DNA from 2 places in the Rheinheimera baltica genome. Region 1 is predicted to be linked to the other one. Evidence: predicted binding sites of a transcription regulator. Region 1 holds the regulator's gene; the other holds the start of a gene.
What was found. Region 1 encodes LexA, which represses DNA repair genes until DNA is damaged. Its sites were predicted from a motif close to TACTGTNNATATNNACAGTA; they were not measured.
Positions count from the first base shown of each region.

Region 2: the regulator LexA is predicted to act here: its motif matches at 2,818-2,837, upstream of umuD (translesion error-prone DNA polymerase V autoproteolytic subunit).

Region 1 is NZ_JAPJDY010000003.1:65,275-69,707, reverse strand. It holds gene ctaD (cytochrome c oxidase subunit I) at 1-876, opposite strand, end outside; gene coxB (cytochrome c oxidase subunit II) at 880-2,022, opposite strand; gene lexA (transcriptional repressor LexA) at 2,323-2,940, opposite strand; gene plsB (glycerol-3-phosphate 1-O-acyltransferase PlsB) at 3,082-4,433, shown strand, end outside.
Region 2 is NZ_JAPJDY010000001.1:412,243-416,675, forward strand. It holds gene ORJ00_RS01955 (hypothetical protein) at 1-703, shown strand, start outside; gene ORJ00_RS01960 (glycine zipper domain-containing protein) at 804-1,001, shown strand; gene umuC (translesion error-prone DNA polymerase V subunit UmuC) at 1,099-2,376, opposite strand; gene umuD (translesion error-prone DNA polymerase V autoproteolytic subunit) at 2,373-2,804, opposite strand; gene ORJ00_RS01975 (FG-GAP repeat protein) at 3,053-3,421, shown strand; gene ORJ00_RS01980 (LysR family transcriptional regulator) at 3,504-4,388, opposite strand.

The sequences.
Region 1 (4,433 bases):
GGCATAAACCATGGAGGCATAACCAAACAGGGGTTTACGCGCAAAGGTGGGGACTATACTCGACACGATACCGAAGGCTGGCAATATCATGATATACACTTCAGGGTGACCAAAGAACCAGAAAATATGCTGGAACAATACCGGGTCGCCACCACCGGCGGCGTCAAAGAAGCTAGTGCCAAAATATTTGTCGGTCAATACCATTGTTACTGCACCGGCTAATACCGGCATAACCATAATCAGCAAAAACGCGGTAATTAACCAAGTCCATACAAACAGTGGCATTTTCATCCAGGTCATGCCTGGTGCCCGTAAGTTGAAAATGGTAACGATAACGTTGATCGCTCCCATGATGGACGATATACCCATTATATGCACAGAGAAAACAAATAATGCGGTACTGTCTCCACTATAGGTTGTTGATAACGGTGCATAGAATGTCCAACCGAACGCCGGACCACCGCCTGGCATAAACAGCGAAATTAATAGAATTAAAAACGCAAATGGCAGGATCCAGAAGCTCCAGTTATTCATCCTGGGTAGCGCCATATCCGGCGCGCCAATCATCATCGGTATCATCCAGTTGGCTAAGCCGGTAAAGGCAGGCATTACCGCGCCAAATACCATAATCAGGCCATGCACTGTGGTCATCTGGTTAAAGAAGTTCGGCTCAACGAACTGCATACCCGGCTGGAATAACTCAGCCCGGATCACCATTGCCATGGCGCCACCAATAAAAAACATGATTAGCGCAAACACCAGGTACATGGTACCGATGTCTTTGTGGTTAGTGGTATACAACCAGCGCTTTATGCCGCTGGGTTTATGGTCATGATGCTCGTGATCATGTTCATGATCTGTCACTGCTGCGCTCATCCGTTATTCCCCTTTACCTTGCATGACAGCGTAGACGTCTGCAGCCTGCACTAATTCGCCAGTATTGTTACCCCAGGCATTGCGCTCGTAGGTAATTACCGCGGCAATTTCTTTTAAACTTAATTGCTTGGCGTAAGCTTGCATGGCTGTACCTGTTTTACCGTTCAGCACAATATTAATATGCCCCGGGATATCAGTTAACGCCATGCTACTGCCTTTAAGCGCAGGGAAAATACCCGGTAAACCTTCGCCATTCGGCTGATGGCAGGCTGCACAATATGCAGTGTAGGTGCGCTCACCAACATCCATCAACTCATCCATTCCCATGTTCATGGCAAGCAATTCTTGTTCTTCCGCTTTAGCTTTGGCTATGCGCTCAGCCTCACCATTCACCCAGGTGTCAAAGTCTGCAGGGCTTTTCGCAATAACCACCACAGGCATATAACCATGGTCTTTGCCACAAAGCTCAGCACACTGGCCGCGATAGATACCGGGTTCATCTACCCGGGTCCATGCTTCATTGATAAAACCCGGATTAGCATCTTTTTTGACGGCAAAAGCAGGTACCCACCAAGAATGGATAACATCATCAGAGGTCATCAAAAAACGTACTTTTTTACCGGTGGGAATAACGAGCGGACGGTCTACTTCCAGCAAATAATTTTCGCCTTTAGCGAGCTTATTGACAATTTGCTCCTTTGGCGTTGCTAAGAGTGAGTAATATTCGACATCGTGTTCTAAATATTTGTAATGCCATTTCCATTGTGAACCGGTAATAACCACGGTGACGTCTGCTTGCGTAGTGTCTTCCATAGCAATAAGGGTTTTAGTAGCCGGAATGGCCATAATAATTAGAATTAATACCGGTATAGCAGTCCAGAGTATTTCTACTTTGGTGCTTTCGTGGAATTGGGCTGGCTGCACACCTCGCGCTTTTCGATGGCGAACGATAGACCAAAACATGATCCCGAACACCACTGCACCAATAACACAACAAATCAGAAAAATGGTCATGTGCAGGTCGTAAACTTGCCGACTAATTTCTGTTACCCCTTTGGTCATATTAAGGGGCATATCTGTTGCATTAGCTGTTGCAGCTAAAAGCAGGGTTGGCAGCGACCAACGAAGACTACGCGTTTTCGTCACTGGACTTCTCCTCTGTCATTTTGCAAAGCAAACTGCAGAAACTAAGTACACAGTACTACACGGCTCTTACTCACCCACACCGAACCCATGTCTGAAGTTTCATCAGTTTATTATTGTTATTATCGGTTTCGGGGCTAGCGCTGAAACCGGAACTGATTCTATTGTTATTTTTTAATCAGTAACAGCCTAAGAATTATCCAAATCGCAATCAGTGTAAACCCCTAAATAACAAAAGCACCGGCAAACCTTAGTGGTCGTACCAGCGCTTATGGCAAAATAACTTATTGAGGTTAGTACAAATTACAACCAACTTCCATTACGAATCACGCCTACAGCCAAACCTTCAATGGCAAAATGCTGCGCGCTGAGATCAACCTTAATCACATCGAAATCTTTATTTTCCGGATGCAACAACACTGTACTGCCGTCTCGCTGAAAACGTTTAACAGTTACATCTTCGTCTACCCGGGCCACAATCACCTGTCCGGGTTCAGCCTGCTGCGTTTTGTGTACCGCAAGTAAATCACCATCCAAGATACCAATATCCTGCATGCTCATGCCCTGCACGCGCAGCAGAAAATCAGCATGCGGTTTAAATAAATGCGCATCCACCTGGTAATGTTCCTGTACGTGTTCAGCTGCAAGAATAGGTTGTCCAGCAGCAACCTTACCAATAAGTGGCAGCCCTAGCTGCACGGGCTCATCCATTTCTACCAGCCGGATACCACGTGAGGTACCCGGCATCATTTCTATAACGCCTTTTTTAGCCAACGCTTTTAGGTGCTCCTCTGCAGCGTTTGCCGATTTAAAACCTAATTGCTGTGCTATTTCTGCTCGTGTAGGTGGCATACCGCTATCTTGCTGGTAATCTTTTATCAATTGCAAAATTTCTGCCTGTCGTGGCGTCAGTGGTCTCATAGTGCTGTTTACCTGTACAGTGAATACTGTGAGTATATACAGGCGTATTACAATTGCAAGTTTCTGTGTTGCGGCACAATTTTCTACTTGGCACGGCCATGTTATGCTATATCACAGTATTTAACTCTGGATGAGATGGCTATGTTCCGGCCGGTAAAATTGTTTGCAGCCTTATTAAAATGGCCGATGTGGCCACTGTTGAAGTATAAAACAGTCCCTGAGCAACCCATTACTGAGCTGGCACTGTCTACAAGCCGCCCTTTGTTTTATGTTTGCACGACCGAATCTGCCGCTGACTTAGCAGCTATCCGCCGTATTTGTCATAAACTGGATCTGCCTGATCCCGCCGACGACGTCAGTCTTAATGGCACAAGTCACCCCCGTACCTTATTTTTAGAGAAGCCCCACACCCTAGTGTTTACACGCGGTAAAACAACTGCCTTGGCACAAGGGCAAGCATTACTGCAAGCTCACCTTGATGACCCTGACTTAAACGCACAACTTGTGCCAGTATCGTTGTTGTGGGGCAGAGCACCCGGCAAAGAAAACAGCATAAAATGGTTACTCGGCGAAGCACACGCGCCAAACTGGCTTGCTAAACTGCTGATAGTGTTAATTTCAGGGCGCCACTCGCTGGTGCGTTTTAGCCGAGCAGTATCATTACAGCAGATGGCTGCGCAATATGGGGCTGCAGAGCAAACAGCACATAAACTGTTGCGTATGTCACGTTTCCATTTTTATCGTCAACGCTTAGCGGCTACCGGCCCCAAAATGGTTAACCGTGCGCAGCTATTTAACGCGTTATTGGCCGCCCCCGCGTTAAAAAAAGCGGTTGAAGATGAAGCCAAAGCAAAACGTATTCCACGCTCAGCAGCAAGACAGCAAGCACGTAAACTGTTGTTGGAAATTGCCGCAGATTATCGCGCATCCACACTTCGAGTGGGTGATAGAGTGCTGCGCTGGCTGTGGAACAAGCTCTATACCGGCATCAAAATTAATAATGCCGACATGTTGCGTGATTTAGCCCAGAAGGGACATGAAATTGTTTATGTCCCCTGCCATCGTAGCCACATGGACTATCTGTTACTGAGTTATGTCATTTATCAGCAAGGTCTGGCACCACCGCACATTGCTGCCGGTATCAACCTGAACTTTTGGCCTGCTGGGCCCATTTTTCGCCGTGGTGGCGCGTTTTTTATTCGTCGGAGTTTTAGCGGAAATAAGCTTTATTCAGCGGTATTTCGTGAATATTTGTGCCAATTATTCAGTAAAGGCCACTCAATAAAATATTATACCGAAGGCGGCCGCAGTCGAACTGGGCGCTTACTTCAGCCTAAAACTGGCATGCTGGCGATGACGTTACAATCCATGCTGCGTGGTATTGAACGCCCTGTGACGCTTGTCCCCGTTTATCTTGGTTATGAGCATGTAATGGAGGTGAACACTTACTTACGTGAATTAAAAGGTTCGGGTAAGCAAAAAGAGTCCGTTTG
Region 2 (4,433 bases), on a different contig from region 1:
GTTCATCAATGAACAATGGGTTAAATTGCCACTGCTGGTGCAAGGTCGAATACCCTATGTCGATGCCACAATGAAAAATATAAATGGCGGTGCAACAAAGTATGCTTTTGTCGTGGATACAGGGGCACCTGACTATATTTATCTGAATGAACAACTCGCTGAGGGCTTTGCCTTTCCAGCTGAAAGTTTTGAAACGCAAACTCAAAACTTTGATGGCAAGCAGGTATTGAAAACTAGTCGTATCGACTTTCTGGGTTTTGCCAACGAGAGCTTTCAAGTAGTGGCTGCACATGATTTACCATACTTTAAAGATGCGGTTGGAGTTGGCATGATTGGTAGTGGATTGCTGCGTAAGTTTGGTGTGCATTTCAATTATCAGGCAGGCTATTTAGCGCTTACTAAAAATAGGCTTTTTAGTAATAACACCTATATTGACCGAAGTGGCCTTACAGTAGAGCCGCACCGGTTGGGAGCTTTAGTTAAGGAAGTTGCAGCCAACTCCCATGCCACAGAGCTGGGGATAACAACAACGGCGATATTGACAACAATTAACGGTGAAGATCTTACCGAAGAGAACTTTGACAATTTGCGCTGGATGTTGAGCAGTGACGCGCCTTATGTAACCGTATGCTGGCAAGCGAATGGCCCGGAAAAATGCGGGGATTTAATGTTGATAGAGCGCATATCAGCTATAACTGAGTGATGTTTATATCTGAAAATGGGCGCGTCTTTTCGCGCTAAATTTTAGCGTTTGGTCGCTTGATACAAGTAGGTTAAAATTAATCTTTTGTTGGAGAAATATCTTGGCTTCTGATAAAAAGAACGATAAACACAAATCAAATAAAGTGGCTGCGGGTTTAGCGCTTGGCGTGGGTGTTGGTTTAGCCATCGGCGCCGCAATGGGTAATGTCGGCGCAGGATTAGCTATCGGCATTGCACTAGGCATTGCTTTTGGCGTTAGTATGCAAAAAAAGCAAGAGTCTGAAAAAGACGACCAATAGCCAAAGTTCACAAGCAGGCCAATTCGTTGAGGTTGTCGGAATTATTAGGGGCAGATCAAATTCAAACTACAGCTTCGCTCCTCGCTCTTAGCCAGCATCACTTAACCACCGGTAATTCTTTCCAATTTGTGGTGTAAGCCGGCGATAGCAGTTCACGTTTCATGCCCCATTGTTGGCTTGTGCCTTGGCTTGCAAACCACAGTGTTTTGCCGTGTTTGCTGTTGAGGGTATCCATCAGTTGCATCAGCTTTTGGTCAGATTCTTTTTGTACAATCGGCTCGTCGAAAAGGCCGGGTTGGTGAACCCCCGGGTCGTAAAAGTCGGCTAGCATGACACCTGCCTTAGCGTAGCGGTAGCCGTTAAGCCACAGACTATCGAGCAGCTGCATCGCCTTGGCTAAAAACACCCGGGTGTCGCTGCTGGGGCTTTCCAGCTCACAGCTTTTACTGGCGGAGTAGGGCGCGTCTTTGTCGCTAAATGGGCTGGTGCGCAAAAATACCGTCAGGTATTTTGCCTGTTGTTGCTCCTGGCGCAGCTTTTTGCAGGCCCGGCTAATGTATTCGCTAATGGCCTCACGCATCTGCTGTTTGTCGGTAATACGGTCACCAAAGGCGCGGCTGCTGACAATTTGCTTTTTAGTCGGCGCGACATCTTCCAGCGCAATGCATGACTCACCATTAAGTTCGCGCACGGTGCGCTCAACCACCACAGAAAAGTGCTGTCGAATGTAATCAGGGGCCGCATCAGCCAATTGCAGTGCGGTGGTAATACCCAGTTGCTCTAAACGTTTTGTCAGCTTGCCGCCAATGCCCCACACTTCGTTTACCGGCAGCAGGGCCAGCAACTTGCGCTGGCGCTCTTTGCCGCTTAAGTCGACCACGCCACCGGTTTTAGCCCAGGTTTTGGCGGCATGGTTGGCCAGTTTTGCCAGGGTTTTACTTGGCGCTATGCCAACACAAACCGTAATGCCGATATCTTTTTGCACGGTGCGCCTAACGTGCTGGCCAAATTCAGTGAGCCCTTCGCGATAAGCCAGGCCGGTTAAATCTAAAAAGGCTTCATCAATTGAATACACCTCTACCCGCGGTGCCAGGTTTTCCAGCGTGCTCATTACCCGCTGCGACATATCGGCATACAGCGCATAGTTGGATGAAAAGGCCACTATCTGATGCTGTTGCAATAAATCACGCACCTGAAACACCGGCAGGCCCATTTTAATGCCAAGCTTTTTAGCCTCTTTCGAGCGGGCAATAATGCAACCGTCGTTGTTGGATAACACCACAACCGGCTTATCGGCTAAATCGGGCCGGAACAGCTTTTCACAACTGGCATAAAAGTTATTGCAGTCTACCAGGGCAAATACAGATGGGCTCATTTGCGTTTCATTTGCCGGATAACATTAGTTACCACACCAAAAACATTCAGCTCTTCACCATTACGTGGCCGTATCGGTTGGTATGCCGCATTGCGTGGCAGCAACATCAGTGAAGGGCGTGTGCACAGCTCTTTGACGGTAAATTCACCATTAACGGCGGCTACCACGATATCGCCATGCTCGGCGTCAATAGCGCGGTCTACCACGAGCACATCGTTATCGTAAATTCCGACGTCAATCATCGAATCGCCCTCTACCCGGACAAAAAACGTCGCGTTAGGGTGGCGGATACATAGCTCGTTTAAATCCAGCGTACGCTCGACATAATCCTGCGCCGGTGAGGGGAAGCCGGCCTTTATCTTGCTGGCAAATAACGGTATAGCAAGCCGGGCACTTTGCTGCGCATCCCCCAGAAATAGGACAGTCATACAAAACCTCTATATATGTATATTTGTACAGTATATATCAGATTAAGACGATGCCAAGCTCCAATCACTAAAGTTGGATTATTAAGGGCAGAACAAAACTAAACCGCATCTTCACTTTTCGCCAGATCCTCGCTTTTACCAGGGATGTTACGCTGCCGCACGGCTGCAATTATCCCTTGTTAAGCGACTACCAGTTGCCTAAAGTGCTGCTATGCCAATTTAACAACAAGTATTAGCAAGCAAAGCTGATGGCGCAAGATGGTGCAAATGCAGATATTTTTGGTGTGCGCGTGGCATTGTCTGGCGATACCGCACTGATCTCTGCCAGACGAGCCGATGTAGACGGCATGGGTAAAGACGCCGGTGCTGCCTATCTTTTTGAGCGCACAGAAGGTAAATGGACGCAAATACAAAAGTTAGTTGCGCCTGATGGTAAAGCGGATGACCGTTTTGCTCATGGCGTGGCACTAAATAAAGACACGGCCATAATCAGTGCTATGCAGCATGACGCTATTGCGAATAATGCCGGGGCACTGTTTGAACCAGAGGGTCAGGTCTTGCTTTTTACCTCGCGACCCAGAAGTCAAAAATCAAGACCTGACCCTGAGGTATGGTGAAGACCTGACCCTGAGGTATGGTGTGTTTATAGGTAGGAATAGCCACTGGGAAAAAACAACGACATAACGTTGAAAAAAGTGATTAGCAATCAATAAACAGCGACTTCATAAAATCATAGAACACGTCAGTTTTACGAGTGGTTAAGCTATTTTGTGGCCGTAAAAACCATACTGGCGCATCACTTTTTGCCATCACGTTAGGCATCACTTCAACTAATGTGCCGTCAGCGAGTTCATCATTAATCGCTATACGTGATTTAATCGCGATACCGTGCCCAGCAATAGCAGCCTGCGTCATATTGTCTGAATTTGAAATAGTAAAACGGGTTTTTGCGTTAAAGTTTTGTATTTCCCCTTGCTCGTCATGCACCTTCAATTGCCTTTGCCAGGGTAAGCAAACCCAGTTATGTTTGGCGAGCTCACTCAGGTTAGTCGGCATGCCATATTTCTCAATATAGGTAGGCGCTGCACAGAGTATGCGGCTATTGTTTACTAATTTGCGTGATAATAAGCCCGAGTCATTTAGCTGCCCCACTCTTATCGCAACGTCTTGCGCGTCATCAACAACGTTAACAAATTGGTCGTTAATAAGGAAATCAAGTTTTAGATCAGGGTAAGTATCTTCAAACTGAGTGAGCTTAGGCATAACGTATTTAGAAAATACCCATGGCGGCATGGTAACTCTGAGTAAACCACTCACTGATGAACTGCGCGCCCCAATACTGTGCTCAGCGTCATGCAATGCTTCCATAATAGCACCTACCCGGCTATAAAAAACTTCCCCGGCAGGCGACAAGCGTATACGACGACTGTCTCTGAATACCAAAACGGTTGCGAGTTCCCGTTCTAATTTACTTAAGCGATGGCTCACGGTTGCAGGTGATAAACGCTGTTCACGCGCAGCAGCTAAAATACCTTTGTTTTCTACCACGGCAATAAAAGTTTCTAAATCGCTTAAGCTATACATCACATCGCCAATATCTGCTTTTCAATGTTTAATATTTTCGAATTA